3 regions of the Thalassotalea agarivorans genome follow, and region 2 is predicted to be linked to each of the others. Evidence: predicted binding sites of a transcription regulator. Region 2 holds the regulator's gene; each other region holds the start of a gene.
What was found. Region 2 encodes MetJ, which represses methionine synthesis genes. Its sites were predicted from a motif close to TAGACGTCTAGACGTCTA; they were not measured.
Positions count from the first base shown of each region.

Region 1: the regulator MetJ is predicted to act here: its motif matches at 6,459-6,476, upstream of msrA (peptide-methionine (S)-S-oxide reductase MsrA).
Region 3: the regulator MetJ is predicted to act here: its motif matches at 1,506-1,523, upstream of metK (methionine adenosyltransferase).

Region 1 is NZ_AP027363.1:743,200-754,370, forward strand. It holds gene QUD85_RS03410 (tryptophan halogenase family protein) at 1-315, shown strand, start outside; gene QUD85_RS03415 (SapC family protein) at 334-1,074, shown strand; gene QUD85_RS03420 (hypothetical protein) at 1,055-1,321, opposite strand; gene plsY (glycerol-3-phosphate 1-O-acyltransferase PlsY) at 1,347-1,946, opposite strand; gene folB (dihydroneopterin aldolase) at 2,125-2,481, shown strand; gene folK (2-amino-4-hydroxy-6-hydroxymethyldihydropteridine diphosphokinase) at 2,481-2,972, shown strand; gene QUD85_RS03440 (undecaprenyl-diphosphate phosphatase) at 2,975-3,778, shown strand; gene QUD85_RS03445 (tetratricopeptide repeat protein) at 3,788-4,624, shown strand; gene QUD85_RS03450 (DUF885 domain-containing protein) at 4,635-6,407, shown strand; gene msrA (peptide-methionine (S)-S-oxide reductase MsrA) at 6,520-7,047, shown strand; gene QUD85_RS03460 (DUF3083 family protein) at 7,250-8,383, opposite strand; gene QUD85_RS03465 (DUF3820 family protein) at 8,499-8,714, shown strand; gene rmf (ribosome modulation factor) at 9,005-9,178, shown strand; gene QUD85_RS03475 (HesA/MoeB/ThiF family protein) at 9,208-9,915, opposite strand; gene QUD85_RS03480 (molybdenum ABC transporter ATP-binding protein) at 9,966-11,012, opposite strand; gene modB (molybdate ABC transporter permease subunit) at 11,005-11,171, opposite strand, start outside.
Region 2 is NZ_AP027363.1:3,036,276-3,047,446, forward strand. It holds gene metL (bifunctional aspartate kinase/homoserine dehydrogenase II) at 1-635, opposite strand, end outside; gene metB (cystathionine gamma-synthase) at 654-1,811, opposite strand; gene metJ (met regulon transcriptional regulator MetJ) at 1,990-2,316, shown strand; gene QUD85_RS13890 (malic enzyme-like NAD(P)-binding protein) at 2,372-3,610, opposite strand; gene QUD85_RS13895 (adenylosuccinate synthase) at 3,922-5,217, opposite strand; gene hflC (protease modulator HflC) at 5,435-6,322, opposite strand; gene hflK (FtsH protease activity modulator HflK) at 6,325-7,473, opposite strand; gene hflX (ribosome rescue GTPase HflX) at 7,575-8,861, opposite strand; gene hfq (RNA chaperone Hfq) at 8,894-9,154, opposite strand; gene miaA (tRNA (adenosine(37)-N6)-dimethylallyltransferase MiaA) at 9,245-10,177, opposite strand; gene mutL (DNA mismatch repair endonuclease MutL) at 10,198-11,171, opposite strand, start outside.
Region 3 is NZ_AP027363.1:2,348,755-2,359,925, reverse strand. It holds gene QUD85_RS10740 (DUF3313 family protein) at 1-21, shown strand, start outside; gene metK (methionine adenosyltransferase) at 231-1,418, opposite strand; gene QUD85_RS10730 (porin) at 1,688-2,845, shown strand; RNA gene ssrS (6S RNA) at 2,897-3,079, opposite strand; gene QUD85_RS10720 (hypothetical protein) at 3,167-4,330, opposite strand; gene QUD85_RS10715 (hypothetical protein) at 4,349-5,179, opposite strand; gene QUD85_RS10710 (hypothetical protein) at 5,341-5,550, opposite strand; gene QUD85_RS10705 (cell division protein ZapA) at 5,560-5,862, opposite strand; gene QUD85_RS10700 (UPF0149 family protein) at 6,131-6,700, shown strand; gene pepP (Xaa-Pro aminopeptidase) at 6,712-8,043, shown strand; gene ubiH (2-octaprenyl-6-methoxyphenyl hydroxylase) at 8,045-9,226, shown strand; gene QUD85_RS10685 (FAD-dependent monooxygenase) at 9,228-10,454, shown strand; gene gcvT (glycine cleavage system aminomethyltransferase GcvT) at 10,699-11,171, shown strand, end outside.

The DNA of each region.
Region 1 (11,171 bases), 1.1 Mb from region 2:
ATAGAACATAGGGATCCTTCTACCATGTCAGAACGCTTACAAGAGCAACTCATGCTTTGGAAGCACCAATTTCCTTCTGATGCTGATTTTGAATCGGCACTAGAGATCTTCCCAGCAGCAAGTTATCAATATGTTTTATATGGCATGGGCTTTCGTACGCATCAGAATCCGCTTGGGCGCTCGCAGCAAAGTATTGATCGCGCACAAATGGCGTTTAAGAAAAATATTGCGGAAACACAGCAGATGTCTAACGTATTGCAGAGCAATCGTGATTTACTAGAAAAAATTTATAAATATGGTTTACAAACCATATAGCAAGCATAGGAGTATTCAATGACCAGCTTTGTACCTTTAGATAAAAATGTACACGCTAAAACACGTGTCCTTACTGGTCGCGGTGAACAATTTGGCGAAAACAAACATTTGGTACCTATCATTGCAGATGAAGTAAACAACCTAGCGCTAGAGTATCCCATTTGTTTTATCAAAAATAACGCGACTGGCCAATTTGGTTTACAAGTAATGTTGGGTTTTGAACCCGAGGAGAACCTGTTTCTTGAAGGGGAAAACTGGCAGGCAACTTATATTCCACTGCATTTGTTGCGACAACCCTTTATGGTGGCAGTAAACGCTGAAGAGGGCACATTGCCTTCTGCAGACAATACCGTGATCACCATTAATATGGAAAGTACCAGAGTTCAGCAAGAACAAGGGGAAGCACTATTTGATGAGCAGGGCAATGCGTCGCCATTTTTAGACAACATTAATCACATGCTGTCAAACCTAGTCAATGGTATGGTGCGCACAGATAAGTTCATTGAAACCTTGTTAGCTCACCAACTTATTGAAGAAGTTCATGTCAATGTAACGTTTGAGGGTGAACAGCCTAAGCGCTTTGAAGGAATCTATACTGTAAGCGAGAAAACCCTTACTGAGCTAGATGCAAAAACATTGCAGCAATTGAACAGTAAAGGGTACTTGCAAGCATGTTATGTCATTTTAGCGTCAATGGGCAATATGCAAAAATTGATCGCTAAAAAACGTCAGCGTACAGCTAATTCGTTAACTCGCTAACAAGTTCACCAAACCATACAGCAAAAGCAAAACTTCGTTCTTGCTTTTGCTCTTTTCTGCGCGCCTTAGCATGTAGTTCCATACAGCGTTTAAATATGGCATCAGAACCATCTTTTAAGGGTTCGCTGTTTTCACCATAAGCGGTTTTGTTGCAATGTTCTACATCGTCGCTGTGGTGAGCAGTAGAGGAGCAACCAAAAATTGCACTAACAAAGATGATAGACGTTATATATCGTTTTATTGTCATTGTATTCCTTTACGTTTTGGGGAGCTTAGTCTTTCTCTTGTTTTTCGCCAAGGGTCAGCTTACTTTCGGTGCCTTTTATTAGTCTTACAATATTGTCTTTGTGACGAAAAATAATTAAACCAGCTAGCATCAATACGGGATAGACATATTCGGGTTTAAGCAAGTACGTATACAAGGGGGCTAACGATACAGTCACGATTGCCGCTAAGCTAGAATATCGGGTACTTTTTGCGACTAAAAACCAGGTAATGATTAGTAAAAAGGCAAGATCCCAACCGATAGATAACAGCGCGCCAAAAGCAGTTGCTACCGCCTTTCCTCCTTGAAAGTGGAAAAACAACGGGTACATGTGCCCCATGCAAGCGGCTATGGCAACAAAGCCTAATTGAATTGGTTCTAACCCAAGTAAAAAGCCGCCATAAACGGGAATCGTCCCTTTTAATATATCGAAAAACAATACTGCAGCTGCCGTGGCTTTATTGCTAATTCGCAATACGTTTGTAGCGCCAGGGTTATTTGAGCCTTCAGTGCGAGGATCTGGTAAGTTGAGCATGCGACAGATCAAAATTGCGCTCGATATCGACCCTACGATATAAGCAGCAGCAATGATTAATATTGTCAGCATCAACAACATGTAACAGAGTTCCTCTTCAAGATTGCACAATATAGCGTCAATAGTGCCACTTAGACACTAGTTTTTCCACCGTAGCGCAGGTAAACTTTGGCACTATTACAAAATAAGGGGCATAGTCTACGTTGTTTTCAACAAAAAGTGCTCCGATGATCGCCACGACGAGGTGTGTATGGACAAAGTGTTTATACAAGGCTTAAGCATTCAAACAACTATCGGCTTTTATGCTTGGGAAAAAGAGATCAAACAAACACTTATTATTGATTTGGAAATGGGCTGGAATACACAATTAGCTGCTGAAAATGATGAGTTAAATAAGACCTTAGATTACGCAGATATTTCAGAAACGATCGCTACATTTGCCAATAATAATCCGGTTGATTTATTGGAAACTTTAGCAGAGCGCCTGGCAAATTACTTGATGGCAGAGTATCAAATCCCTTGGCTTAAATTACGTATTGCTAAACCTACCGCGGTTCATAACGCGCATGCTGTAGGCGTTGAAATCGAGCGTGGTAAAACCTTCTAATGGCAATAATTTATATCTCGCTCGGCACTAATATTGACCGTGACCATTATCTCGAACAGGGGTTATTGGGTTTAGAGCAAGCGTTTGGCCAACTAACGCTGTCATCCTTGTTTGAAAGTGCTTCTGTCGGTTTTAATGGTAGTGATTTTTACAACATGGTGATTGCCGCAGAAACCGAGTTACCGATAGCGCAAGTGGTGACCACATTAAAAGACATCGAACGAGCAAATGGCAGAAAACCGAGCGCTAAAAAGTTTAGTTCACGCACATTGGATCTCGATTTGTTGTTGTATGACGACGTTGTTACAGAGCAGCCCATTCAATTGCCACGCGCAGAAATTACTGAAAATGCCTTTGTATTGTGGCCACTGCAAGAATTAGCAGGCGCTTTACTGCACCCCGAGCTTAACATTAGTTACGATGAGTTATGGCGTAACTATGACAAATCAAGCCAACAACTAAGGATAGTGCCATTTAATTGGCAAAGATAATTATGTCGACTTTAGAAGCCATTTTACTCGCGATAATTCAAGGACTCACAGAGTTTCTGCCAATATCTTCATCTGCGCATTTAATATTGCCTTCGCAATTGTTAGGTTGGCAGGATCAAGGGTTAGGTTTTGACGTAGCGGTGCATGTGGGCACCTTATTGGCAGTCATGCTTTATTTTCGAAAAGAGGTTGGCACTATGTTTGTTGCTTGGCTTGAAACGTTTAAGTCAAGACAAGTATCAAGCTTTGATGGCAGGCTAGCTTGGTGGATTCTGTTTGCGTCGATACCAGCAGGTTTGTTTGGATATTTTGGTAATGATTTTATCGAAACACATTTTCGCTCTGCGCTTGTTATTGCTGCAACAACCATCGTATTTGGTGCATTGTTAGGCTTTGCTGATATTAAAGCGAAGCAAAATGTTGATGTTGAGAAACTTGGTTTTAAAGGAGCGATGATTATCGGCTTTGCTCAGGCTATTGCGCTTATTCCAGGTACCTCTCGTTCAGGCATCACTATGACTGCAGGCCTTATGTTAGGACTTTCTCGCGACAATGCCGCCCGTTTTTCCTTTTTGCTATCAATTCCCGTTATTGCGATGGCCGGTGGGTATTTAACGTTAAAAATGCTAACGGGAGAACATCATATCGACTACAGTGTATTAGGTTTAGGAAGCTTGATTGCATTTATTAGTGCATATGCCTGTATTCACTGGTTTTTAATCATAGTTAATAAATTGGGCATGATGCCATTTGTTATATATCGCTTGCTGTTGGGCGCGGTATTACTGTGGTTTGTATTTTCATAGGAAAGCTTTATGACGGCGTTAACGCTAGAAAATTTTCAACAAGTAGTGCTTGAAGACTCGAAAGAAAAACTGATTCTGATTGCTTTTTGGGCGCAGCAAGTACCAGAAAGTATTGAACTAAGAGACAAACTTTCAAGCGCGGTCGCAGGTGTTAGTGAACATTTAACTTTCGCTACCGTTGATTGCGAACAACAGCAACAAATAGCGATGCAATTTGGCTTACAAGCGCTGCCTACTATTGTGTTAATTAAAGATGGGCAACCGCTTGATGCATTAGCAGGACCGCAGCCAGATGAGGCTGTTTCTGCCTTTTTGCAAAAGCATTTACCTAAACCTGAAGATGGATTGTTGCAAAAAGCAAAACAATCTATGGAAGAGGGTAACGTCAATGAAGCATTTACGCTAGCACAGCAGGCGTTTGCTATTGATGACACACGTGCTGATATAAAATTTGTTTTGATTGATGCTTATATCCAAACTGGCAAGCTTGTCGAAGCTAAAGCGCTGTTAGAGACCGTTACAATGGTTGACCAAGACGGTACCTACAAAGCGTTACTATCCAAACTAGAACTTGCTGAAGAGGCGTCGCAATCGCCTGAAATATTAGCTTTAGAGCAAGCCAGTGCGGAAAATCCGGATGATGTGGCAATAAAGCGACAACTAGCGACTCAATATAGTCAACATAATCGCCAAGAAGAGGCGTTGGCTATATTGCTTGCATTAGTGCAAAAGGATGGTCAAGATAACGAGAGTAAACGCTTACTTTTAGATGTGTTAAAGGCATTGCCGGATGGCGACCCTTTAGCTGCAAAATATCGACGTAAACTCTACGCACTTATGTATTAATGGTACCTTGATGAAGACTAAACTACTCAACCTTACTTTTTTGTCTACCTTTATTGTGGCTTGTTCAAGTGGCCCGCAACAGATAGAGGAAGATGTTGTTCAATCACAGAGCAGTGAAGATCTAGCAAGTATTATTGAAGATCATTGGCAGCACCAACTAGATACAAACCCTAGTTTGGCCGCCAGTTTTGGCGATGAAGATGCTGCATCCGAGCTGCCGGATTTGTCTCCTGACTTTTTAGAAGAAAAGTTTGACGATGAGCAAGCGTTACTTGAACGCGTTAAAGCGCTCGATACAGCGACGTTAACGAGTGAAGAGAAAATCAATGCGCAAATACTGACGTATCAATTACAAAATAGCGTTGATAATTACACCTATCTAACCCACCAAATGCCTTTAACGGCGGAAAGTGGCTTTCATGCCAGTATTGCATACATAGCACGTAAACCGCGTAAATCGATAGAGGATTATGAAGATTACTTGGCTCAGTTAGATGCATTGCCAGAGTATTTCGACCAGCAAATGTTTTGGATGCGACAAGGACTTGCGATAGGTAATACGCAACCGCAGGTCGTATTAAATGGTTTTGAAGATTCTATCAGCGCATTCATTGTTAATGTTGAAGATAGTGTTTATTACCAACCGTTTAAGAATATACCTGACAGTATTTCGCCTCAGCAAAAGCATGTATTAGTGCAACAAGGCAAACAAGCGGTTAAACGCAATGTGTTACCTAGTTACCGTGCGTTTTATACCTTTATGACCGAAGAGTACATGCCGGGCGCTCGCAAAACTATTGCCGCTAGCGAGTTACCTAATGGCGCATCGTTTTATCAAAATCGTGTAAATTACTTCACAACGTTAGATATTTCTGCCGATGAAGTACATGAGATTGGGGTAAGCGAAGTCGCTCGTATTCGTGAAGAAATGGCGAAAATCATTGAGCAAGTTGGCTTTGACGGAAGCTTTGAAGAATTCCTAACGTTTTTAAGAACGGACGAAAGGTTCTATCCAAAAACAGCTGAAGAGTTGTTAAAGGAAGCTGCTTACATATCTAAAAAAGCGGATGCCATGTTACCTAAGTATTTTGGCAAGTTACCACGTACACCATACGGTATTAAGCCTGTGCCTGCGGAAATAGCGCCGAAATATACGACCGGCAGATATGCTGGCGCAAGTTCAGATACTGAAGCCGGTTATTATTGGGTTAATACTTACGCATTAGACAAGCGTCCGTTATATGAAATGGAGGCGTTGACATTGCATGAAGCGGTGCCGGGGCACCATCTACAGATTTCATTAAATCGTGAGTTAACTTCGTTGCCTAACTTTAGACGTTACAGCTACATATCTGCCTTTGGTGAAGGTTGGGGCTTATACGCAGAATTCTTGGGTAAAGAAGCCGGTTTTTATAAAGACCCATATAGCGACTTTGGCCGTTTAACGTATGAAATGTGGCGAGCAGCGCGATTAGTTGTAGACACTGGCATGCACTCGAAAGGGTGGACACGTCAACAGGCGCTTGATTTTATGGCGGGTAATACAGCGTTGTCTATGCACAATGTAACCACTGAAATCGATCGCTATATCTCTTGGCCTGGACAAGCGTTGTCTTACAAAATTGGTGAACTTACTATTCGCCGTTTAAGGACTAAAGCTGAAACCGAACTGGGTGATAAATTTGATATCAGAGCGTTTCATGACGCGGTATTAGTAAACGGTTCTGTGCCCTTATCCGTGCTCGAACAGCAAATCGATACCTTTATCGAACAAAACAAATAACAAAAAGCCCGCGTCAGCGGGTTTTTTATTATTAAAGTGTTCAAAAACTTCTAGACGTCTAAACGTCTGTTTGTTAGTATTGCTAACGTTAAAAGTAAAAGAGTAATTCATCATGGCAAAAGCAACATTGGCTGGTGGCTGTTTCTGGTGCATAGAGGCGGCGTTTAATAGTGTAAAAGGCGTTAATAGTGCAGTTTCTGGTTATATGGGCGGACACGTTGAAAATCCGACATATCAGGCTGTATGTGCTGGAACAACGGGTCATGCAGAAGTTGTCGTACTTGACTATGATGAAAATGAACTGAGTTACCGCGAGATCCTAGAAATTTTCTTTTCATTGCATAATCCAACCCAGCTTAACCGTCAGGGTAATGATGTTGGCACACAATATAGAAGCGCTATCTTTTTTCATGACCAAGCACAGCAACAAGCTGCAAAAGAAATTATCACTGAAATTGAACAAGAAAAAATTTGGCCTGATCCAGTGGTGACTGAAGTAACAGAAGCAACTACGTTTTATAGCGGCGAAGCTTATCATCAAGAGTACTTCAACAATAACCCTGAAAATCAATACTGCCAAATGGTGGTTTCTCCAAAACTTGCCAAGTTTAAACAAACCTTCGCAAACAAACTTAAATAACCTTTTAAATATTTGGGGTCAGATCATGTTCTGACCCCAAATCTCCTATTTTTAGATAAACTCGTTCGTAACAGAGCCTTGCTGAACCTCGCTAAAGCTCTATGCTCTGCGGCAATTAAAGTACAAAGCGACTTCCTAATTTATACAAACTATCGCTAGCTTTTAATGCTGGGGTCAGAACATGTTCTGACCCCAAATGTTATTAGGTGTCGTAGGCGATGTGTTGGTGGATACGCACTATGACTTCGTCTGCTTTTGGATCTAGGTCTAACTTTTCACAAAATAGATTAAGGGCAGCACGGATCTGATTAACAAAGCTGCCGTAGCCATATTTACTCTCGTTATCACTGGTCGCTACAAACACTAGCTGAAAGTTTTCTACTAACTCTTTAGGGTTCCATTTGCTGATTAATCCGCAGGAGCCTTTATTTGGGTTGTATCCGAGCATTTGCAGTTCGCCCATATTTGCTGATATTTCATGAAGCGACCAACGAACAATAGGTACCAGGCCATTGGCTATTAGTGCACCATTGTTGAGATTGTATTTCTTAGCTGATTCACTAAATTTATCGGTCAAAAATGTGTATAGCGGGTTAAAAGGGTCGCTAGATTGTTTATCTACTTGTACTGTGTTTATCACTGACGGGGACAGTTCGAAATTAACTACAACGTAAGTTAACGAAGTTACCTCTGCTGGAAGCACAGTTCCTTGTGAACCGTAGCGAATAGCTATAGGCCGAAGTTTGTGTGCGATAGATTCACTCTGATACTTTTCTTTTGCAAACAAATCGAAGGTTAGATGTTGGTGGTCTCTGAATCGAATTTGCTTTGCTGGTAAGGCGATTTTATTAGCAAAAGTATTTAAAAATGTGGCGATCTTTTGGTGAAACTTGGCGGCATTTAGTCGCAAATCTTCACCTGATGCAAGAAACAATAAGGTAATTTTTTTAGCTTGTTTATCAGGGTCGCAAAAAGCCTTTGAAACACTGTGCTGCATCGGATTGTAGTAAAACAATATTTGTTGATTAGTCTGCCATTGGTGCATTTCATTGCTAAAACGCACCCGAGCAAGTTTATCATTTGCGATCAGCAGTCCATTGGTTATGGACATCTCTTTTGCTAGGGAGAAGAAAATCTCACAGAGATTATGGTACACATAATAATAAGGAGAAGCTTTGCTTGCGCTGTTGTAACTGTCAACTTGAGCTATGGGCTTGTTCAAATCAGCCAATAGTTGTGGCGATAATGGAAACTCCGCTAACAAATATTGGTTATCGCGCGCATTCTCTGGTACATAAGTTTTATGCGCGGCACTGCGCTTTCGAATAATAGACATAGGTTAAACTTTCCCTTGTTTGAAATTGGCGCCAGTGTAAAAATTGATTGTGACAGTATTGTGTATCTCGATTTTCTTCATCAAAAGTTCACAATTCATAGACAGGAACCTATTCATGATTGACGATAAAGCGGCGCTTGTAGCAGCGATTAACCAAACTATGCCGTTTGGCAAATATGCCGGTAGAAAGTTACTGACCTTACCTGAACCCTACTTAGTGTGGTTTCACAGTAATGGTTTTCCACCAGGTAAATTGGGTGAACAACTAGCGCTAATTTATGAAGTAAAATTAAATGGCTTAGAGGGAATGCTTAGGCCGCTGTTAAAATAATCTTTTAAACCTTTTTTTTATGGAAATTGAGCTGTTTATTAACATCAGGTATATGACATTCTCGTTAAAGTTTTGTTTCCATTAGAAAAGCTCTTAATCAAAGACTTGGATCTTCATGCCACTGTAAAATACCCCTAGTTTTATTAGGTTATTTGTACAATTTTCGCCTTGAATACTCGCTTTAATTCCACTTTACTTAATGAGTTGATAGCAACTTTTTTGGCTGGTTTTTGCTAATAACAATTGTCTATAAATATTAATATTATCAATAAGATATACGGAGTTGGCTAATGAGAAGACAAAAACGAGATCGTTTAGAACGCGCACATCACAATGGGTATCAAGCTGGACTCATGGGGCGCTCAAAGGAAATGTGCCCTTATAACAATGCAAACGCGAAATCTGAATGGCTCGGGGGCTGGCGAGAGGCCATGACGGACCGAAGTATGGGGTTGTTTAAGTAATTACATTGGGAGGCAAATAGCCTCCCTTTTTATTGGTTGCAAATAGGGCAACTTTCTTGCTTACCAATGGTAAATTGTTGCCACTGCATATCCATTCCATCAAATGCAAATAGGGTGTTATATTTTACCGGTAATCCGGTGATTAGTTTGATTGTATGTAGTGCCTGCATACCGGCGATGATCGATAAAACTGGGCCGACTATCCCTACCGTTTGGCAATTTACAATCGGTGCTTTTTGGCTGCTAGGAAAAAGACATTCATAGCAAGCGTTGTCTTGCTCGTTACTATTAACCACCATGTGTTGCCCATCAAACCCTGTCGCCGCGCCAACGATTAGTGGTACTTTATGGCTAACGCACAATCTGTTAAGTAGATAACGAGTTTCAATATTGTCTGTGCAATCAATGACAACATCTACCTGTGGAATATAATACTCTGCCAGTTCCTCATCCAACATTTCATCCACTACTTCAATATCAACTGCACTATTTTGGTTTTGCATGAATTGTTGCAGTGTTTCAGCTTTATTAGCGCCGACATCTTGTTCGGTAAAAAGTACTTGTCGTTGCAAGTTGGTATAATCTATATCGTCACCATCCACTAAAACAAGCTTACCAAGGCCAGCACTTCCTAGGTAGGCAACCATTGGGTTACCTAGGCCGCCCATACCAACAATAAGTACGCTTGCTTGTTGTAACTTTAGCTGACCTTGTTCGCCTATTTTGCTTACCATCATCTGGCGCGAATATCTTAATTGTTCTTGTTGGCTAAGCACGGTGCTCCTTACTATATTGCATAGGTTTTAATTGCGCTTGCTTTACATTGAATCCAAACATTTTGATTATATTCAAGCTCTAGTTGTTGATAAGAGTATGGTGTAATTTTTACGTAAAATGTTTGTTCTGCCAGCATTAACGTGACACATACATAGTTTTGATGATGAACTAGATCTTTGATAGTCGCAGGCACTTGGTTGACGATTGATGTGGCGTCGTTCTTGATCAAGTTAATACTTAAATCTTCGGCATAAATCATACATCGAATCGTATCATTTTGAACAATACCTTCAGGCAGGAGTGCGCTATAGATAGGTGTGCCATCAGGCAGCGCTAACTCACTGATCCCTTGTTCATTCATATGATTTTTGACTGTCGCCGAAAAGCTACTCAATAGTGTATGTTGGTCGCGCAAACGATGGATTGCTTCATGTATAGGACCATCTAGCACTGCGTTACCTTGCTCAATCACAACTAAATTATCAGCGATAGCTTGAATTTCGCTGAGCTGGTGGCTAACAAACAATATGATGATGTTTTGCTCGTTAGCGATTTTTTTTACTAAAGCGAGTAGAGCGCGTTTGTTGTTCTCATCAAGTGCAGAGAAGGGTTCGTCTAGCAGTAATATACTAGGCTCTGTAGCAAGGGCACGAGCCAGCGCTACACGCTGTTTTTCACCACCTGACAGTTTGGCAATAGGTTTATTTAAAAGCGCAGTGCATCCCGTTGCATCTATCCAATATTGCAAAGGCTTTTTGGCAGTTTGTTTGATGCCATAACCATAGCTGATATTTTGCTTAACCGATAAATGAGGAAACAACCTTGGTTGCTGAAATACATAGCCAACTTGACGTCTTTCAGGGGGGAGATGCACGATTGATTGTTGATTTAACATCAGTTCACTTTGCAAAAGTGTTTCAAATCCCGCTATTGCGTTTAAAAGTGTAGACTTTCCCGCCCCAGATTCTCCCCAAATTCCGGTGATTCCCGGTTGAAACGAATAGCGTACTGAAAGTTTAAAGGCGCGTTTTTCAACGCTTAAATTGACATCAAGCATCACGAGTCTCCGGTAGCAATGAAGACTGCTTTCTACTTAACCAATAGATTAACGAGAGAAACAAAACACTTCCAACGATAAGTGCTCCTGCCAAATAGTGGGCCTGTTGATAATCAAAGGCTTCAACATGATCGAAGAGCGCTATCGACAAAACTCTCG
Region 2 (11,171 bases):
CTGCCATTGCGACCAAGGGTGATAGCCTCGCCTTTACTGTCTTTGCCAATGTAACCTGTAATGACGGCTAATTTTTGATCTTCCAACAATTGATTAAATTGCTGCTGGCTTGCCTCATATTGTACTTGGCAATGCTTGGCATCGTCGACAATTAAATAGTCACGCGCATCGATAGTATAGCTTGCGGTGTATTCTTGGCTGATATAAGCAGATAAAAGGCGAGCAGACCAAACTTCACCAAAAGCCAAAATTTGATTGGTAAATTGTTGCGGTTGATTCAACAACCAAAAGGTAAGCTGTTTAATATCGGCATCTAATGCCTCAATTAACGGCTGACCAGATTCAATAGATAATAACTCTCTAATCAATTTTAGCTGCGACAGTTTTAACGATTCAATAGCACTACTTAGCGCTTCATCGTGCGCCTCAGCTAACTCAAACAAAGCAAACAGCGTATCTGTAGTATCACCATTGGCTGAGACAACAATTAAATCATCTTTCTTACAGTGCCTTCTAACTATAGTAAGTACTCGCTTTATGCAAGCGCTATCAGCCAAGCTACTACCACCAAATTTATGTACGTTGGTGCTAATAGCATTCGCTTGTTCAGTATGTACTGGGTTAACTCTGCTCATTTACTTTACCGTAACGTGTTAAGATTGGCTGGCTGCTAAGCCCTGCTCCAAATCTGCCAATATGTCGTCAATATCTTCTATTCCCACTGATAGTCGCACCAAATTTTGGCCGATTCCAGCGGCTTTTTGTGCGTCTAATTCCATTCCCGCATGGGTCATGGTAGATGGGTGACTAATTAAACTTTCAACGCCACCTAATGATTGCGCCAGGGTAAACAGCGAAAGGCCGTCGAACAGTTTCTTTACTGCATCAACACCGCCAACAAGTTCAAAACTCATCATGCTACCAAAATCCTTTTGTTGCTGTTTAGCAAGCTCATGATCCGGATGTGATGCTAACCCCGGATAATATACGTGTGCCACCGCTGGATGATCGGCAAGATACTGTGCGACGGCATTGGCATTTTGTTGATGTTGCTTAATACGCAGAGGTAATGTTTTTAAACCTCTCATGGCTAGATAGCTATCAAATGCGCTGCCCGTAACTCCGATACAGTTTGCCCACCATGCTAATGTCTCTCCAAGAGCTTTATCTTTGGTGATTACCGCACCACCAACCATGTCACTATGGCCATTTATAAATTTCGTTGTTGAATGAAAAACAATGTCTGCACCTAGTGCAAGTGGTTGTTGTAAAACTGGAGACAGAAATGTGTTGTCTACTGCAACCAAGGAACCAACAGCTTTGGCTTGTTCTACAATGCGTTTAATATCAACTAACCTCAGAAGCGGATTGCTCGGTGTTTCAACCAAGGTCAGTGTAGGTTTTAACGCCATCGCCTCGGCAAATGCCTGATCATTGGTTTGGTCAACAACTTTCAGTTTAAACTGTCCTTTCGCAGCCAAATGCGTGTACAAACGATAGCTGCCACCATAGCAGTCGTGTGGGATGACTAACAAATCATCTTTCGTTAATGTTTGTACAATGACGTGTGCTGCAGCCATACCCGTAGCGGTTACTATACCGACACTACCCCCTTCTAGTTGGGCGAGTGCGTCAGCAAATAATGCTCGTGTAGGGTTACCGGTTCTTGAATAATCAAAAGCACCTTTGTCATTAAATCCGTTCAATGCATACGTACTCGATAAATGCAGAGGTGCCACCACAGCTTTGTGATGCTCGTCACTGTTAATGCCGGCTCTAACGGCCTGCGTAGCAAACTTTTTGTCAGTCATGACGACTCCATATTTACGTTTAGGTGTTTAGACGTCTAAAACTCTAAACGTTTTAAATTTTATGTCAAGATCTTTTTAGACATCTAAACTTCTACACATATATAGTTGACTGTGTTTTTTGACACAGTACAATTTAACTATGGGCTAAAGCACAAGGTAAAGTTAAAGGGGAAGATGTATGGCAGAATGGAATGGGGAATATATTAACCCATATGCTGAACATGGTAAGAAAAGCGAACAAGTTAAAAAAATTACCGTTTCAATTCCATTGCGTGTGCTAAAAGTGTTGACCGATGAACGCACTCGTCGACAAGTAAACAACCTGCGTCATGCAACTAATAGTGAATTGCTATGTGAAGCATTCTTGCATGCGTTTACAGGACAACCTTTGCCAAATGACAATGATCTTGCAAAAGATAACCCTGAAAAGCTGCCTGAAGTTGTTAGAAAGGTTTTGGCAGAAAATGGCATAACAGATTTTAGCCAGTTCGAAGATCAAGACTAAGTTTAGTTAGATTAAAAAAGGCGCTATAAGCGCCTTTTTTATTGCTTAAAGCTAGCTACTGATACTTTGCCGGTAGCGGCAATTTTGCTACGCCTGATTCAACCGCAGCCGTCGCAACAGCTTTAGCCACTTTTTCGCACAATCTTTCATCCATTGGTTTTGGGATAATATACCCGGGACCAAATGCTAATGACGCTTCACCCGTTGCAGCAAGCACCTTTTCTGGTACTGCCAATTGTGCAAGACCTCTAATAGCCTCTACTGCGGCGATTTTCATCGCATCATTGATTTCAGTGGCCCTAACATCAAGTGCCCCTCTAAATATAAAAGGAAAACATAGAACATTGTTAACCTGATTCGGATAATCGGAACGACCCGTTGCCATAATAGCATCGGGGCGCGTTTTATGGACGAGTTCAGGAGAAATTTCAGGATCCGGGTTTGAACAGGCGAATACAATAGGCTTTGAAGCCATTAACGCTAATTGCTGGGCTGACAATAAATTAGGACCAGAAACACCAACAAAGACATCTGCATCTTTGATCGCATCGGTAAGCGTTTTGCTATCCGTGTCATTAGCAAACTGCTGCTTATAACGATTTAGCCCAGAGCGTCTAGTAGTAATAACCCCTTGTCTATCCAGCATGAAAATGTTGCTTCGATTTGCGCCGCATTTTATCAGTAAATCCATACAAGCGATGGCAGCAGCACCAGCCCCTAGACAAACAATTTTAGCTGTTGCGATAGATTTGTCTTGTATCTCCAAAGCGTTAAGCAGGCCCGCCGCAGTAACAATTGCCGTTCCATGTTGATCGTCATGAAAAACAGGCACGTCGCATTGTGCGATCAAGGCTCGCTCAATTTCAAAACATTCGGGCGCTTTGATATCTTCCAAATTAATACCGCCAAATGAATCGGCAATATTAGCGACAGTAGCAACAAACTCTTCTACCGTATTGTGTTTAACTTGAATATCAAAGGAATCAATATTTGCAAAGCGTTTGAATAATAATGCCTTACCTTCCATGACAGGTTTTGACGCCATTGGGCCTAAATTACCTAGCCCCAAAATCGCAGTACCATTTGAAATTACCGCCACGGTATTACCTTTTGCCGTATATTTGTATACGTCTTCTGGGTTTTGCGCTATTTCTCTCACTGGCTCAGCGACACCTGGGCTGTATGCTAGCGACAGATCTTGTGTTGTCTCTGCTGGAGAAGTAATTTCAATACTAATTTTACCTGGAGAAGGGAAGGCGTGATAATCCAGCGCCTGTTGGCGTATATCTAACATGTTGGGGAGATCCTACTTGTGCCGCGAGAAAATTATTTTTCATCAGAAAACCATCGAAGACACAAATAATACACAAATATTTAACCTAAGCTATTAAAAATAAAGAGGTTGGATGAGATCTTTTTTACATTTAATAGAAGGAAAAAGGCAGTTAAATCGTAATAAAACATATATTTTTGGCGCAAAAGCGACATAAATTGAGTAAAACTCTTTAAAAAACGTATTTATGATGTAATTTTACTACAAAGTTATAAAATTCAGGCATAAAAAAACCAGCCATAAGGCTGGTTTTTATTTAGTATAAACGATACTTATTCGAACGGATTAACCAGTACCATTGTCTCTACACGGTCTGGGCCAGTAGATACGATATCAATTGGTACGCCAGTTACTTCCTCTAAACGCTTGATGTACGCTTTAGCATTCGCTGGTAACTGTTCGTAATCAGTTACACCGAATGTTTTTTCTGACCAACCAGGCATTTCTTCGTAAACAGGTTCGATTTCTTCGTAACCTTCAGCAGCTGTCGGTGGTACAGTTAACACTTCACCAGTGTTCGTTTTATAACCAACACAAATTTTAAGTGTTTCAAGACCATCTAGTACATCAAGCTTAGTTAAACAAAAACCTGAAATACTGTTAACTTGTACTGCGCGATGCATTGCAACAGCATCAAACCAACCACAACGACGCTCACGACCTGTAGTTGCGCCAAATTCATGGCCTACAGTACCTAAATGGTTACCAATATCGTCATTTAATTCTGTCGGGAAAGGACCAGAGCCAACACGTGTTGTATAAGCTTTGGTAATACCTAGTACATAATCGATGTAGCGAGGACCAACACCACAACCTGTTGATACACCACCAACCGTTGTGTTTGAAGAGGTTACATAAGGGTAAGTACCGTGATCAATATCTAGAAGCGTACCTTGAGCACCTTCAAACATGATTGATTCACCATTCTTACGCGCTTGGTCAAGAATCTCTGCAACATCGCCAACCATACCAGTAATGATGTCTGCAATAGCAAGTGCATCTTCAAGTACTTTCTCGTAGCTTACCGCTTCTGCTTTGTAATATTGCGTTAACGCGAAGTTATGATACTCAACAATTTCTTTTAGCTTAGCCGCAAAGCTTTCTTTGTCGAAAAGGTCACCTACACGAAGGCCGCGACGAGCGACTTTATCTTCATATGCTGGACCAATACCACGACCTGTAGTACCGATAGCCTTGTTACCGCGAGCCGCTTCACGCGCTTGGTCTAACGCTACGTGGTAAGGCAAAATTAATGGACAAGCGTCACTGATAATCAAGCGCTCACGTACCGGAACATCACGTGCTTCAAGCATCGTAATTTCCTTCATTAGCGCTTCAGGACTTAATACTACACCGTTACCAATCATACATTTTACATTGTCACGCAAAATACCAGATGGAATTAAGTGAAGTACGGTTTTTTCACCGTCTACAATTAGCGTATGACCAGCATTGTGGCCACCTTGATAACGTACAACATACTTAGCTTTATCTGTAAGTAAGTCGACAACCTTACCTTTGCCTTCGTCACCCCATTGAGTGCCAAGGACTACGACGTTTTTACCCATATTTACATTTAGGAAAGAAAATTAGGCGGGGATTCTACCAAAATTCAACTTTGAGGAAAAGAGAAAGTTGATGATTAATACATCAATTATTGTGATCAAAATGTTTCTTACCATCAAGCATCAACACTTTTATCCGTTGAGTAAAATAACTCGATGATATGAAATAAAAAACTCCGTGAGCTTTGGGCATCACGGAGTTTTTACGGGTAATTACCGTTTATTTAGATTTTGACGGCTCTTTTAAATAGTGGAAAAACTCGCTGTCAGGCTTAACCACTAAGATATCGCTCTTTTTGTTGAAGCTTTTTTCATAGGCTTCCAAACTTCTAAAGAACGAGAAGAACTCGGCGTCTTGTTGATAGGCATCAGCGTAAATCTTTGCTGCTTGCGCATCACCTTCACCGCGTACTTCAGCTGCTTCTTTTTGTGCTGTCGCAATCATGACCGTCACTCGCGCGTCTACCTCTGAGCGAATAACTTCCGCTTGCTCTTTACCTTCACTGCGATGCTCTTTTGCTACAGCAGTACGTTCAGCGCGCATACGATCATAGATTGAGTTACTAACCTCTGTCGGTAAGTTGATGGCTTTTACACGCACATCGATAACTTCAATGCCTAGATCTTCTCTTGAACTACGTGCACTTTCTAGCGCTTGAGACATAACCGAAGAACGGTCGCCAGAAACGATTTCTTTAATGGTACGGTTACCAAATTCAGTACGCAGTCCGTTATTAATTTTTTGTTTCAATAATAGACGCGCGTTGTCTATCGAGCCTGATGTACGCAGGTAGTAAGTTGAGAAGTCAACAATTCGCCATTTCGCATAAGAGTCAACCATAAGGTCTTTCTTTTCTGCCGTAACGAAACGGTCTGGCGCTTCATCGAGTGTTTGAATACGGGCATCTATTTTTTTCACGTTTTCAATCAACGGAATTTTAAAATGCAAACCTGGCTCATATACACGCATATCGCCTGTAGCATCATCTCGTTTAATTTTTGAAAACTGGAACACGATACCGCGCTGGCCTTCGCCTACAACAAAAATCGATGACACAAATAGCACTAATAGAGCAACTAAAACGATCAATAAAAAATTCTTATTCATGATTAGTTTCTCCCATTGTTAAAACGGTCATTTCTGCCTAAAGAAGACGGCATAGACGGTTGAGAAACAGGCGTGTTACTACCTGATTGCTTAATTGGCGGAATAGAAATCGTGGTATTTGGTTGCGCACCTAAAATACGATCAAGTGGTAAATACATCATGTTGTTACCACCCTCAACATCAACCATAACTTTACTAGTGTTACCGTATATTTTTTCCATCGTCGACAGGTAAATACGATTACGAGTAACTTCTGGCGCTGCTTGGTATTCTGGCAACAATTTAACGAAACGAGCAACTTCACCCTGAGCATTCAATACAGTCTGCTCTTTATAAGCACTTGCTTCTTGTTCCATACGCTTAACTTGACCACGAGCAATAGGTTCTACACTTCGCGCGTAAGCTTCAGCTTCACGGATATAACGTACTTCATCCTCTTGTGCTGCAATCGCGTCATCAAATGCATCTTTAACTGCTTCTGGTGGACGAGCATCTTTGAAGTTAACGTCGACAATAATCATGCCCATGTCATAAGGTGCAATGATTTTTTCAAGTTCACTCCACACTTTCTGGCGCACATCTTCACGGCCTGACGTTAAAATATCATCCATATCAGAATGACCGATGACATAACGAAGCGCACTATCTAGCGCTTGCTCTAAGCTGTTGTCTGCATTAGTTACGCTAAATACGTAGTTGCGAGCGTTTTCCACTCGATACTGTACTTGCATTTCAACTAAAACAACGTTTTCGTCTTGCGTTAACATGAAGCCTGACGCATTCAATGCTCGCGTTGTTTGAACATCGATAGGAATAACTTCTTCTACAAATGTCCATTTCCAGCTTAAGCCCGGTTCTACAACACCGACATATTCACCGAAGCGCAGCTTAATCGCGCGCTCAGCTTCTTTTACGGTATAAATACACGAAAACAAATAAGCTACTAGTGCAATAAATAGCGGTAACATTAGTGCGAAACCACCAATACCACCTGAAGAGCTTCCCGATGACTTTCCGCCACCGCCGAATACTCCGCCCATTTTATTGCCTAAGTCTTTGAAAAACTCGTCTAAATCTGGTGGACCTTGGTTGTTTCCACCTTTGTTTTTCCAGGGGTCTTTATCGTCCTTCCCCGGCTCATTCCAAGCCATGCTGCTCTCCGCTAGGTTTGATTGTTATTGAATGAATGGCTTTAGTATTGCTACTAAAGCACGTTTAAATCTAAATATATCAGAAAGTTGTTTTACTGTGTTTAACTTTCTATAAATCCTTCGATTGTTGATTGGTCCTGTTTTAAAAACTGATACCAATCCTTTGTCGGCAATTTAATTGATAATAAACAATTACCTTGCTCGTCATAATTTTCTTTGTCGATACAGTTCAATTGATACAATTGCGCACGTAATTTTGACGCATTTGGTGGAATCTTCAATGTATGTTTGACCACCTGTCTATCGATACGTTCAGTGAGTGCCTGATAGAGCAGGTCTATGCCCTGGCCCGTTCGTGCCGACAACCACACCCTAATTGGCATGCCACTATCGTCTCTATCTATACGTGGCGAAACATCATCAAGATTATCAATTTTATTGCATATCAGCAGTTGCGTTACTTCGCCTGCTTCAATTTCATCAAGTACTTCTTGTACTTGTTCGATATTTTCTGTTCTTCTCGGATCCGAAATATCAATCACATGGAGCAACAATTCGGCTTCACGTGTTTCAGTTAATGTTGCTTTAAATGCCGCGACCAAGTCGTGAGGAAGATGACGTATGAATCCCACCGTATCGGCCAAAATAACTGGCCCAACATCTTCAACCTGAATTCGACGTAATGTCGGATCAAGTGTCGCGAACAATTGATCTGCAGCATAAACGCTTGCTTGTGTAATGGTGTTAAACAAGGTTGATTTGCCGGCATTGGTATAGCCAACCAAAGAGACTGTCGGTATTTCTGCTCTATTTCGAGCTCGACGCCCTTGTTGACGCTGCTTTTCAACCTTTTCTAAACGCTTACGGATGTTAACCATACGTTCACGAAGTAGACGTCTGTCTGTTTCTAATTGGGTTTCACCGGGTCCACGCAGGCCGATACCACCTTTTTGTCTCTCTAAGTGAGTCCAACCACGAATAAGCCTTGAGCTAATATGTTTAAGCTGCGCCAGCTCTACTTGCAATTTACCTTCATGCGTTCTCGCTCGTTGCGCAAAAATATCAAGAATCAATGTCGTGCGATCTATAACACGGCATTTGCACAAAGCTTCGATATTCTTTTCTTGAGAAGGGCTTAAACTATGATTAACCAGTATTACATTGGCATCGAACAGTTTAACTGCTTCAGCGATTTCTTCTGCTTTACCGCTACCAACAAAAAATTTGGGATGTGGACTGCTACGCTTGCCTGTTACTACAGTAAGCGCATTAACGCCCGCTGAACTAACAAGCATTTCAAATTCTTGTAAGTCTTCGCGAGCGTTTTCATCGGGGAAGTCAATATGAACAAGTACTGCCTGTTCACCAGCTTGATAACGGTCAAACAACTAAACCGCTCCAGACAATACTGATTTGTTCATTACTCTTGAGCTTCTCCAGCATTGAAGCCTGATTGGCCTTGAGCAGGCATGGTCGATACTGCGCGAGCAGGCACTACCGTTGAAATAGCATGCTTGTAAACCATTTGGCTAACAGTGTTTTTTAGTAAAATTACAAATTGGTCGAACGACTCTACTTGTCCCTGTAATTTAATACCGTTGACTAAATAAATCGCGACAGGAATGCGATCACGACGTAACGCATTCAAAAACGGATCTTGTAAAGATTGCCCCTTCGCCATTTTTAGGCCCCTTTTGTTATTTTTAGAAAGTTAAAAACTTCATTTTTTTTCGTTAGTTACGCACTAACATTGTTCATTATACACCAAAGATTAAAGTTTGCTCATTGCATTCAAGATTTGTTGCAAATTATCGCTTGCTTCCATTTTTAGTGTATGCACGTTTGGCCAACTTCTCAGCCAGGTCAATTGACGCTTAGCCAATTGCCTTGTTGCGCAAACACCACGGAAAATCATTTCTTCGTGGTCGAACTCCCCATCTAGGTATTGCCACATTTGGCGATAACCGACACAGCGAATAGACGGTAAATCTAGATGTAAGTCCCCTCGCGCCTTTAATTTAACCACTTCTTGCTCAAAATTTTGAGCGATCATTTGGTCAAATCTTAACTCAATACGATCATGCAACACTTTTCGATCGTTTGGGATCAAAGCAAATTGTAATACGTCACCGTCTACTTTATCACCTTTTTCTTGAATTAATTGTGACAAGGTGTGTCCGCTTACTCGAAATACTTCAATTGCTCGAGTTAAACGCTGCGGATCATTGGGATGGATCCGCTCTGCCGATTCAGCATCAAAGCTAGCTAATAGCTCATGCATCGCAGGCCATCCCTTGTCTTTTGCTTCTTGTTCTATTTCTGCTCGCACTGCTGCATTAGCTTCAGGTAAGTTAGAAATCCCGTCAATAAGACTTTTAAAGTACATCATGGTGCCACCCACCAGAATAGGTACCTTACCTTGCGATCTGATGCGCGCTATTTGTGCTAAAGCATCTTTGCAAAACTCTGCTGCCGAATAACTCTCCAATGGATCAATCAAATCAATCAATTGATGAGGATACTGCGCTAGCTCTTCCTGTGTTGGTTTAGCTGTTCCAATGTCCATGCCTTTATACACAAGCGCACTATCAACACTTACAATTTCACAAGGCAACTGATCATAAAGTTGCATCGCAAGTGCTGTTTTGCCTGAGGCCGTTGGTCCCATAATGGTGACAACAGGAGGAAGTTTCGTTTTTGCCATATTAAATCAATAGCGAACAATTACTTTGTAAAAGCAGATATCGTTGATGTAAGGTCTAAGGGCTGTGAATTCAAGTGTAGTAGTTGATTAAATTCTTCACCACCAAGCAAATGAGCTTGTTCAATAAATTTATTGGCACTTAACTCGTCGTCAATTTTTGGTGAAAAAATAAGAGCAAGTGGCTGATACCACTGACTTTCTTGAGCTTCATCAAGGGTGAGCAATTGCGAGACAAATTGCAAAAACAATTCGCTCACATTTTTTTCACGAATGGCCGCAGGTACATGGGTTATCTTTACTTTTTTACTTTGCGTCGTGGTTTCATAATCAAAACCTATATGTGCAAACATTGCTTGCTGCGCGCATACAAACGAAAAAGCTTGTGCAGACAAAGTCATTGTTACGGGCAATAGAAGCGGCTGACTCACAAACCCTTGCGACCAACGCTGAGCAATATCTTTTTCGGTTACAGCCAAGGCTAATCCGTTTAAATCAGTTAAATGAACACCTGCACTCAACGTAGTAATGATGAAGTGTGGCGGATAATAAACGTAGTTAGGTAAGGCCTCGTTCGTCACTGCAACAGGCTTAGGCTGATGTTCGGCTATTGCTGGACTATCCGCTTTACCTTGTAGTAGCTGTTGATACACTTGCGCTGCCTTCGTCGACATCGTATTGCTTTGACCATACAAGTGTTTTGCTTGCTGGCCTGACGGCGTTACTCGCGCTAACTCTTGTTGATACTGCCTACCTGACTGAATAGGCGCTTCAACATATGGCGCTGCAACGGTTTCTGGTTGAGAAAATTCACTTGTTAATGACGGCGCTAAAGCTCGATGACAAACTGAATAGATAAAGTCATGTACATAACGCGCTTGATGGAACCTGACCTCATGCTTCGCTGGATGCACATTGACATCAACTTCCCGCACATCCAAATCTAAATACAAAATAAACGCAGGATACATGTCAGATGGCAATAACTCATCATAGG
Region 3 (11,171 bases), 690 kb from region 2:
CATGATAAAAAAGCAAACTAGGTTAGTTTAAGCAATAAAAAAAGGAGCTCTTGGAGCTCCTTTTTTTATACTGAATAATAGTAATGCTAGTTATTAAAAATCTGTTGACCAAGTTCAACTGACTTTATCATTTGTTAGCCCGTAGCCCGTAGCCCGTAGCCCGTAGCCCGTAGCCCGTAGCCCGTAGCCCGTAGCCCGTAGCCCGTAGCCCGTAGCCCGTAGCCCGTAGCTTATATCCCAGCCGCTGCGCGAAGTTCGTCAGCTTTATCCGTTTTTTCCCAAGAGAAGGCTGTAAAGGTTTCACCTGCTACTGTCATTTCATAAGGGTTACGACCAAAGTGACCATAAGCTGCTGTTGGGCGATACATAGGATGTAGTAAATCAAGCATCTTTGTAATTGCATATGGGCGCAAATCAAAATGCTCTCTCACCAAGGCAACTAATTTCTCATCTGAGATTTTACCCGTGCCAAATGTTTCAACGTGAATTGAGGTCGGCTCTGCAACACCAATTGCGTATGACACTTGAATTTCGCAACGGTCTGCAAGACCAGCAGCAACAATGTTCTTAGCAACATAGCGGCCAGCATAAGCAGCACTTCTATCTACTTTTGATGGATCTTTACCAGAGAAAGCACCACCACCGTGTCTTGCCATACCACCATAGGTATCAACAATAATTTTACGGCCAGTTAAACCACAGTCACCTACTGGACCACCGATAACAAAGTTACCTGTTGGGTTTATATGGAATTTTGTTGCTTTTGTTAGTAGCTCTTCAGGCAAAACATGCTTAATAATGAGTTCCATCGCCGCTTCTTTTAAATCGGCTTGTGTCACATCTGGATTATGCTGAGTAGAAAGGACAACTGTATCGATGGCAACAGGCTTATTATCTTCGTAAACAAACGTCACCTGACTTTTCGCATCTGGGCGAAGCCACGGCAATAAACCTGATTTACGTGCTTCAGCTTGGCGCTCAACGATTCTATGTGAATACGTAATCGGCGCAGGCATTAATACGTCAGTTTCGTTACTTGCGTAGCCAAACATTAACCCTTGGTCACCGGCACCTTGGTCTTCTGGCTTGCTGCGGTCTACACCTTGTGCAATATCGACAGACTGTTTACCAATTAAATTCATGATGCCACAGGTTTCGCCATCGAAACCTACGTCTGACGAAGTGTAACCAATATCAGTGATGACTTTACGCGTTAAATCTTCTAAATCAACCCACGCTGACGTTGAGATTTCGCCTGATATTATCGCTACACCTGTTTTAACCATAGTTTCACACGCAACACGTGCATATTTGTCTTCAGCAATGATTGCATCTAATACAGCATCTGAAATCTGATCAGCAATTTTATCCGGATGACCTTCCGATACTGATTCTGAAGTAAATAAATGGGTCGACATAATGATATTTTCCAAAAATTTTTTTAAGGGCATTTACCCAAAGTAATTGACGTGCATTATACGGAGTAATTTTTATATTTCCAGTTTTTTACGTCTAGACGTCTATATGTTTTTAAATCTATATACCTTAAAGTTGTGAAATTAGGAATAGATGTAATAATTATGTTATAAATTTGTATGTGTTAAATGTGTATTAAGTGGTGGTAATACTTATAAAAATCCACTTTGGATCAAGCAATCGCTAAGAGAATGGGAAGCTTATGCTAAAAATGACAAAATCAATGTTAGCAGTAGGGGTCGCAAGTGCAGTATTTGCGGGAAGCAGTAATGGCGCGGAGCTATATAATAATCCTGATGTAGGGGCTGTTGACCTTGGGGTTTCATATTCTGCCTTCATATTACAAGGAAAAGACACTAATACCGTTGAAGACGGCGCATCACGTTTATGGCTGATCTTTTCAAAAGATTTAGGCGATGGCTGGACGGGTTTTGCTCGCTCTGAATGGGGTGTGGTATTAACAAATAATGTAGGTGGTGTTGAGTTTGTCAGAAACACCGGCGGAAACAGTCTCAGACCAGCTGGCGCAGATGGAGAAAGCTTCTTCATTCGTAAAGGTTTTGTAGGTATTAAAAAAGATGGCGTAGGTGAGTTAACACTGGGTAAGCAGTGGGGGCTGAGTTACGATATTGGTGGCGTTACCGATAATTTTTATGTCTTTGGTGGTAAAGCCTCAGGTACTTACAACTTTGGTATCGACGGTGGTATTTCCGGTACCGGTCGTGCTGAACAGGCATTGCAATACGACGTAGAGATTTTAGGTGGTTTGGATTTAGGTGTACAATTTCAGTTTACAGATGAAACCATCTACATCGTAGACGACGATACCGGTGATATCATTGAAGACACTGATTTGGCTTATGACAACTCGTTTGCTGTGAAAGTGGGGTACACGTTTGATTTTGGCTTGATGATTGGCGCAGTTTATAACAAAGCTAATTTAAAAATTATTGACGACGCTGGTGTTTTACCCTCTTTAGACGTAAGTGATACGCTTTTAACTTTTGGTGCAAGCTATGGCTCTCTTGCCAACAAAGGTTTGTATGCTGCACTTGTATTAACCACAATGGAATATCACGAAATTAATGATTTAAACTCGATTATGGCCGATGCTATGGGTGCGGAGTTGATGGTTAAATACAACTTCGAGAACAATTGGGGCGTACATGGTGGTTTCAACTACTTATCTGATGAAAGCTCCGGCCCGTTAAATCAATATGAATTGACTCATATATACCTTGGTACCGATTATCAGTTCACGAAGGGTTTTTCAGCTTATATCGAGGGGGTACTTGATTCTACCAAGGGTGCTGATGGATCAGATATAGGTGAAGATCAAATTGGTTTAGGCTTTAGAATGGACTTTTAGAATAGTTTAAAGCTATGGGAAACGGCGACTTAGGTTGCCGTTTTTTTTGATCGCCATTCCAGAATGCCGCTGTCAACTTAGCCCTTGAACAACCGTGTGTTCAAGGCGGAAATCGCACTCTTGCCGTAGGCTTCCCGATACGCGTCGGGCTTGCGCAATAGCAAGCGATAAATTCCCTTAGGTAAAACTTATCGGCTCAGGGACATCGTTAACATGCAAACATCCTAGAAGGCATAGTAATTATACTAAAGGATTGCCTGAAGTAGAAAGAAAAACTACGTAAGAAATTGTTAAGTGCAGATAATTTCAACAACTTACCGGTTAACTGCCGCAAGGGCGGTAGTCAGGATTATCTGCAAGCTCAGTTACTTTCACCGCTATTTTGATCATCGCAGCTGTTTCCCCTTCTTCGGCTCCTGTTTGAAACCATAAATCCGCTATATCTTCATCAACAACAGCCATCGTGAAAACTGGAACTGTACTAAACAAATGATTAACTGCTTTAGAGCTTCGTCGCTGTATTGCAACTTTTTCTAGGCCGGTTTTTCCCGTTTTTTTGTAGTAGCTTTCTTCAAGCTCATAGCCAATACTTTGTGAAAGCAATTCGTGACTTTTTTCAGCCATTAGCTGTCCTAATTGACCACAATGCTCTAGATCAACGGGCGAAAGAGATTCATTTTTTATGCAATAATCAATCAGTGGGTTATATGCTGGTAAATTTTTGGTTGTTGCATTAATTGCCGGCGCAAAGGCTAGCCCTTTATTAAGATTTAATCGGCTGTTAAGTGTTTGATTGATGATACGAGCATGTTTGTAAAAGTATAAGTCATACCTTGCTTTGTTTGACGCTTGCGCCAAGTAATATTGTGCAGTGATTCCATCTTGCTTTGCTATGGCTTGGTTAAAAAGCAGGTGGTCGTAGTAAGCATTTTCAGCGTCAACAGTGCTATATTGAGATAAAAACGTGTCAGAGCAATATTCAGCCTGTTCGACCATACATTGCTGAAACAAATAGGCGTAGGCTGCTTTATCGTTTTGGTCTGCGCGCCACAATTGATAAAGCTCATTCAAAATATCTTCCCGCTCTACAATAGTCGTTTCTGTTCCATAGACAGCAGGATAATTTATATGCATTAACGCGTAGCTAAGTTGCGCTTGTATATCACCCGTATCGCGCAAAGATTCGCTATAGCTGTCTAGATTATCAAAAACGTCTGCTTGGCTTATCGCAATAGCCGTCATTTTGACTAAACATTCTTGTTCAAAGTCGCGAGGCTTATCCATTGTTAAAGCAACTTCAGCGAGATTAACTTTATCTTCAACAGGTTCTTTGTTTTTGTTTTTCGAAGTATTTTCTATCGCGCCTGAGATCTCAGGCTCACCATCAGCTAGCGATTCTACTTTTTCGTTGCTAGGTGCAGAAGGGCCAAAAAAATAAGCGACGAAAAGCGCTAAAAGAATGATAATAATAATCCATTTCTTCATTATGTATACAGCAGCCTTCTATAAGCAGGGATGATAGTTTTGATCAAGCGATAGCCGCTTAGATTCTTCTATTGCGTAAGCTTGTGCGGCAAGCTCGCCACCTTTCAGGCCACGCGATAACCAACCTTCAACAAATTGTTCATCCACTAAACTTAATGTCATGCCGTTCAATTGATGCATTTTGTCGAGCGATTGTTCAAATTGCTGCTTTTGCGCATAAACCTCGTCTAGGCCGGGCTTACCGGTTTGTTGAAAATAGTTTTCTTCAATCTTTAAGCCTATGGCTTGTACAATCATTTCCCCACCACTTCGAGACATTGTCGACGCCAATATATAGCAGCTCTCATGTAGCGATAGGTTCTGATCAAACGCTTGTTCGCACTGCTCTATAACATGCGTCGGGTTGGGCACAGCCATTGCTGCAACATAACCTTGACTGTTCAAGGCAGCATAACCAATAGGTATGTCGTTGACACTGGTGTAACTGTGAATGAAATAATCGTTGTAATCAAAAGACTTGAAATCAAATGCGGTTTTTTCTGCAGCGGATTCAATCAAACGTTCAAATTGTGCTTGGTTATTGTTTTTGGCCGCAATAGTGGCACGTATGAAGTCTGGCGCGCCATTGTTAGGAAACAGCGCATCGGCTTTCCTGTAAAAAGACTCACTGCAGTAGCTTGGTTCGTTGATGGCACATTGTTTTAGTAGGTGTAAATACGCCAATTGATTCGTTGGATACTGTTGGTGGTAGTTAAGTAGGCTAACTTCTTTGCTTGCTTGGGTAAGTGAGTATTCACTATTAACGATTAGCAGTTCGTCTTCGAAAACATGCAATGCATGCGCAAGCATCACTTTGTCATCTGTAGAGTTTGCCCAATAGCTTTCTAATGGAACTTCATCATCATTGATCGCAACTTGCTGTTTAAGCGCTTCAAGGTTAGTTTGACATTCTTGTGCAAAGTTTCGCTTAGCAGTATCAGGAGAGTCCTGATTAATAGATAGGTTAGAAGCTAAAGTGTTTTTTTTTGAGTAGGGTTTGCATCGTCAGCGCTGATCGTTTCAGTTTCAACAGGCGTTGTAGGTGTAGCAGGAAGGCTATCAGAGCTTTTGTCAGCGGAGAATAACCCGCCTTCGCCAATGAAGAAGTAGGTTGTCAGTAGAACTGCAAACACCACTAATAATAATCTTTTTACCCTTTCGTCTTTCTTGTCATCATCCATGATGTCTCCTTAACTGCCTGTCTTTTGATTTAGCGCGTTTTCTATTGTTGCTTGTAACAGCGCTATTTTATTTTGATTGGTTTTTTGTTCTGCTACCAACTGTTGTTTTACTTCATGTAATTCGTTGGCTAGATTAAGCGCAACCATTAAGGCGGCTTGCTCTGTTGCATTAATAGCGGCAAGGGATTGTTGCTTTTTAAATTGTTCGTTGACCAATTCAGCGGCATTTAGCAACGCAGATTCCTGCCCAAGCGGACATGCAACCTTCATTTTGCGATTAGCCAATTGAATTTCTACAGAACGATTGTCCATTTTTTATTATTAGCAACTAAAATATTGAGATCTCAGGTGAAACTATAAAGATATCGTGTGTTAATGGCAAGAATTTCCTCACTTTTAGTGCGTGGTTTTACCACTGCATATATCAACGAAGTAGACATTTCATTGCTTGCAAATTCTTACTAGAAATAGCAAACAAAAGTGACTTGGATTTTATTCATCTATCGGGCGTTAAAATTTGGTATCAATAGACAGGCAGTGTTAGTATTAACAGTATTAAAGCAACGGCTTACTTCTATTTATGACAAATCAAGAAACAATCGATTTCGCCTCTTTACAGGCAGCGCTAACATCTAACGATGTACAACTTCACGCATCTGAATTGCATGGTGTTATCTCGGGCTTAATCAGTGCAGGTATGCCTTTTGAAAGCAGTGAATACTTAACCATCATTAACGACATGTTTAATAATGGCGAAGGTTTACCTATTAATGCCAAAAACACGGTTAAGGGAATGGTGTCGCAAACTTGGCAAGCCATGCTTGATGACCAATTTGCTTTTCAATTGCTGTTGCCAGACGATGATGAATCCTTGCTTGAACGATGCCATGCTTTAGCGGTATGGGTTCAAGGCTACAATTTGGGTTTTGGTTTACAACAAACCAGCAAGGCAAGTTTGTCGGACGATGTTAAAGAAGTTTTAAATGACTTTAGCGAAATAGCCAACTTGTCTGAAGACCTAGAGGAAGACGAAGATACAGAACAAGCCTTTTATGAAATATCAGAGTATGTACGTATTTCGTCATTACTGTGTTTTTCAGAACTAGGCGTTCCTCCCGAAGATAAAAAAGCACAAGAAACCTTGCATTAAAGAGAGCCTCGATGTCAGCGACGTTTACTATTTCATTGGATGAATTTTTATTGCGCAGAACAACTTTTGCTGCGCAAATGCAGAACAACAGTGTAGCCATCATTTTCGCTAATACAGAGGTTACCCGAAGTAACGACACGGAATATCATTTTTGCCAAGATAAAAACTTTTTCTACTTAACAGGTTTTAACGAACCTGACGGCATTTTAGTGATCGCTAAAGTAAAGGGTGAAGTGTCAACAACGCTATTTTCTTTGCCAAAAGATCCGCATCACGAAGTGTGGCATGGTCGCCGATTAGGGCAAGCACTCGCAACCGAATCTTTAGGAGTTGATGCTTGTTTTTCAGTTGATGATATCGACACCCATATGCCTGACATTCTGAATGGCATGCATGCTGTATATTATTCATTTAGTGGTAATCAAGGTGTAGCAGCTAAAATTCAAGGCTGGCTAGATGATGTGCGTGTAAGAGCTCGACAAGGATTTGTTGCGCCAACGGCGCTGCTTGATGCTAAACCTATTATTCATGAGCAACGTTTAATCAAGTCATCGCAGGAAATTGCGGTAATGCAAGCGGCTAGTGAGATTAGTGGTAAAGCCCACCAACGCGCGATGACAGCCTGTAAAACGTTTCAGTTTGAATATCAAATTGAAGCAGAAATGTTGCACGAATTTGCGATAAATGGCGCGCGATTTGCTGCTTACAATAGTATTGTTGCAGGTGGCGACAACGGTAATATTTTGCATTATACCGCCAATGATATGGCGCTTAAGCAGGGCGATTTGCTTTTGATTGATGCCGGTGCTGAGCTCAATGGATATGCCGCCGATATTACCCGCACATTTCCGGTTAATGGCACCTTCACCGACCCGCAAAAAACCATTTACAACTTAGTTCTAGCTGCACAGCAGCTGGCAATCGATGCAATAAAGCCAGGTGCTAGCTTTGCCGAGCTCAACACCAAAGTAAATACTTTTCTAACTCATGGTTTAGTAGATTTAGGTATTCTGCAGGGGGACCTGCAAACGCTGCTAGATGAAAACATGGTTAAAAAGTATTTTATTCATGGTCTTGGTCACTGGCTTGGTTTGGATGTGCACGATGTTGGCGACTATGGCATTGGCGAAGATGGAAAGCAGCATAGACCCTTTGAACCGGGTATGGTGATGACCATTGAACCAGGTATTTATATTCCGCTCGATGCTGATGTCGACGAAAAATGGCGAGGCATTGCGATAAGAATTGAAGACAATGTATTAGTAACGGAGTCTGGCTGCCAAAACCTCACGATTAATGCGCCGAAGTCGGTTGAAGACATTGAACAGTTGATGGGCAGCTAAGATGAACAATTCTGTCGATATTGTTATAGCTGGTGGCGGCTTATCAGGCTTACTACTAGCCCGCAGCTTAATAACGAGTAGTCCATCGCTTTCAATTGCAGTGGTTGAGTCGCAATCGATTAGTTTTAAACAAGCTAATCAGTTTGATCAGCGCGTGTTAGCACTATCTCATCATAGTGCTAAATACCTTGAGAAAATTGGCGTCTGGCCTGCTTGCCAAGCCCATGCAACGGCGATCAATCATATCCATATTTCAGATCGTGGCAATTACGGTAAAGCACGTATCGATGCCTGCGACCACAATGTTGAGGCGTTAGGTTATGTCATCGCCATGGCAGACCTAGGTAAGGCGCTGCAAGATTCCGTGAATAACGCAGACAATATATGTTGGTACTCGCCCGACAGTATCGTGGCGTTTGAGCAGCATCAACAGCATGTTGATATCACGCTAGATTCAGGGTCCAATTTACAAGCAAAATTACTACTCGCCTGCGATGGCGGCCAGTCTAAAATAAGACAGTCACTGTCGATAGATACCATCGAAAGTGAATATGCGCAGTCGGCGATAGTATGTAATCTTGAAATGGAAAAAGCTCACCTTGGTAAAGCTTATGAACGCTTTACCAGTCATGGGCCCATTGCCATGTTACCACTTAAACAAACCAATACCTCGCTTGTATGGACAACGACACCGGAGCAAGCATTGGCGCTCATAAACGCTGACACGCAAGAATTTACAAAGCAGCTTGAAAAGGCCTTTGGTTACTGGCTTGGCAGCGTTGTAAAGGTTGGCGAACGGGGCAGTTTTCCGCTGTCATTGGTGCAAGCCAAGCAAAATATTAGCCACCGTATTGCATTAATTGGAAATGCATCGCACACCATTCACCCAATTGCAGGGCAAGGCTTTAATTTAGGCTTAAGAGACGTTGAATTAATGGCGACGTTGGTGCAACAAGCTATTGTGCAGCAACAAGACATTGGCCAGTTGGCGTTGTTGAGCCAATATCAGCAGCAAAGGTTATCAGATCAGCAAGCGATTATTTCCTTAACCGATTCGTTAGTAACGCTGTTTTCAAATGACCATGCGCCACTCGTCGCCGGTCGAAATATTGCCCTAAAAGTGCTTAATTACGTATCGCCACTTAAGCAGGCGTTTGTCAATAAAACCATGGGATATAAGTAGTATGAATAAAGTCGACATCGCGATTGTTGGTGCCGGAATGGTTGGCTTGACGGCAGCGTTAGCGATTGAAAAACTCACCAATTTATCTGTTGCTGTAATAGATGCGCAAGGTATTTCGCCGTTAACAGATGATGCTGAAGTGCGCGTTAGTGCGATAAATATGGCCAGTAAAACGATACTGCAACAGCTGGGTGTGTGGCCTTTAATTGAAGCAACGCGATTACAGCCATATCAACACATGCATGTGTGGGATAGTGCTGGTTTTGGCCATTTAGACTTTGACGCCAAAGCATTAACGGGCGCAAATGCAACCGACAATATCGGCTGGATTATTGAAAATAAAGTCATTAGAAATGCGCTATACCAGCAGGCAGAGCAAAACGCCAATATTACCCTGTTAACAGGGCAATCTATTACTCAATTAGCGCAAGGTGATGGCGAGGTCTTCATTACGCTAGAAAATGCAGCCCCTGTATTAGCGAAATGTGTTGTAGGCGCAGATGGCGCGAATTCTTGGGTGCGCAAACAAGCGGGCATAACATTAACTTTTCGCGACTACGATCATACCGCGCTCGTTGCCACCGTCGAAAGTACTGGTGGCCATCAAAATACAGCTTGGCAAAGCTTTTTAGATACGGGACCGTTAGCCTTTTTACCTTTATTTAATGCTCAGCAATGCTCCATTGTTTGGTCAACCTCGCCAGAGCATGCTAACCAACTAATGGCCATGGATGAAGTTGATTTTAACAAGCACATTAGCGCCGCCAGTGATGGCAAATTGGGTAACATTAAGCTAGTTAGTGAGCGCTTTACTTACCCTTTGTCGATGCGTTATGCGCAGGATTTCGTTAAAAATCGTATCATCCTTATAGGCGATGCTGCCCATACCATACATCCTTTGGCGGGACAGGGTGTTAACTTAGGCTTACTCGATGCAGCAGCACTTGCGGATACCTTTTCACAATTGTCGCGTCCTTTAGCCGAAGAATATCCGCAAACCGAACTGCTAGCTTTTGCTCGTTGGCGCAAATCAGAAGCGGTTGATTTAATTGCCGCGATGGAATCAATCAAGCAGGTATTCGCGGTGCGTAATCCGTTTGCAAAATTGATGCGAGGTATTGGTATGTCGACAATTAATCGACTTTCACCGATTAAATCAGCGCTAACAGCACAAGCATTGGGCTATAAATCTCATCTGCCTTCGCTTGCCAAAACAACGGAAAAATAGCCAAAGCGACAATTATTCTATTATCTCCAGTAATATAGCTTTTGTAGAAATATAAATTCGAAATAATAGTAAAAATTAGATTTAATTCGGATTATCTGTTTGTGATTGTTTTTTATTCTAGTTTGTTGCTGTTTTTCATTGATCATAGTGCCAGCTAAGTTTATAATTTTGAGCCAAATTTTATCTTGTTACTTATACTTGGGTGATAGCCCAATTTTCAACAGATTTAAACGGCGGAAAAACGATGACAAATCAAACTGTCCTTCACGCTAAGCACCTAGAAGCTGGCGCAAAAATGGTTGACTTTTACGGCTGGGAAATGCCGATCAACTATGGTTCTCAAATCGAAGAGCATCATGCAGTTCGTCAAGATGCAGGTATGTTCGACGTTTCACACATGACAATTGTTGACGTAAAGGGTGCCGACGCAAAACCTTTCCTTCGCAAACTTGTCATCAATGATGTTGAAAAGCTACAGGTAGCAGGTAAAGCACTTTACACCGGTATGTGTAACCAAGATGGCGGTGTTATTGACGACCTAATTATTTATTTCTTCACTGAAACCGAATATCGCTTAGTTGTTAACTCAGCGACACGTGAAAAAGACCTTGCATGGATTGCGCAGCAGTCTGAAGGTTTTGACGTAACCGTTACCGAGCGCCCAGAATTTGGCATGATCGCTGTTCAAGGTCCAAATGCAAAAGCAAAAGTAGACAC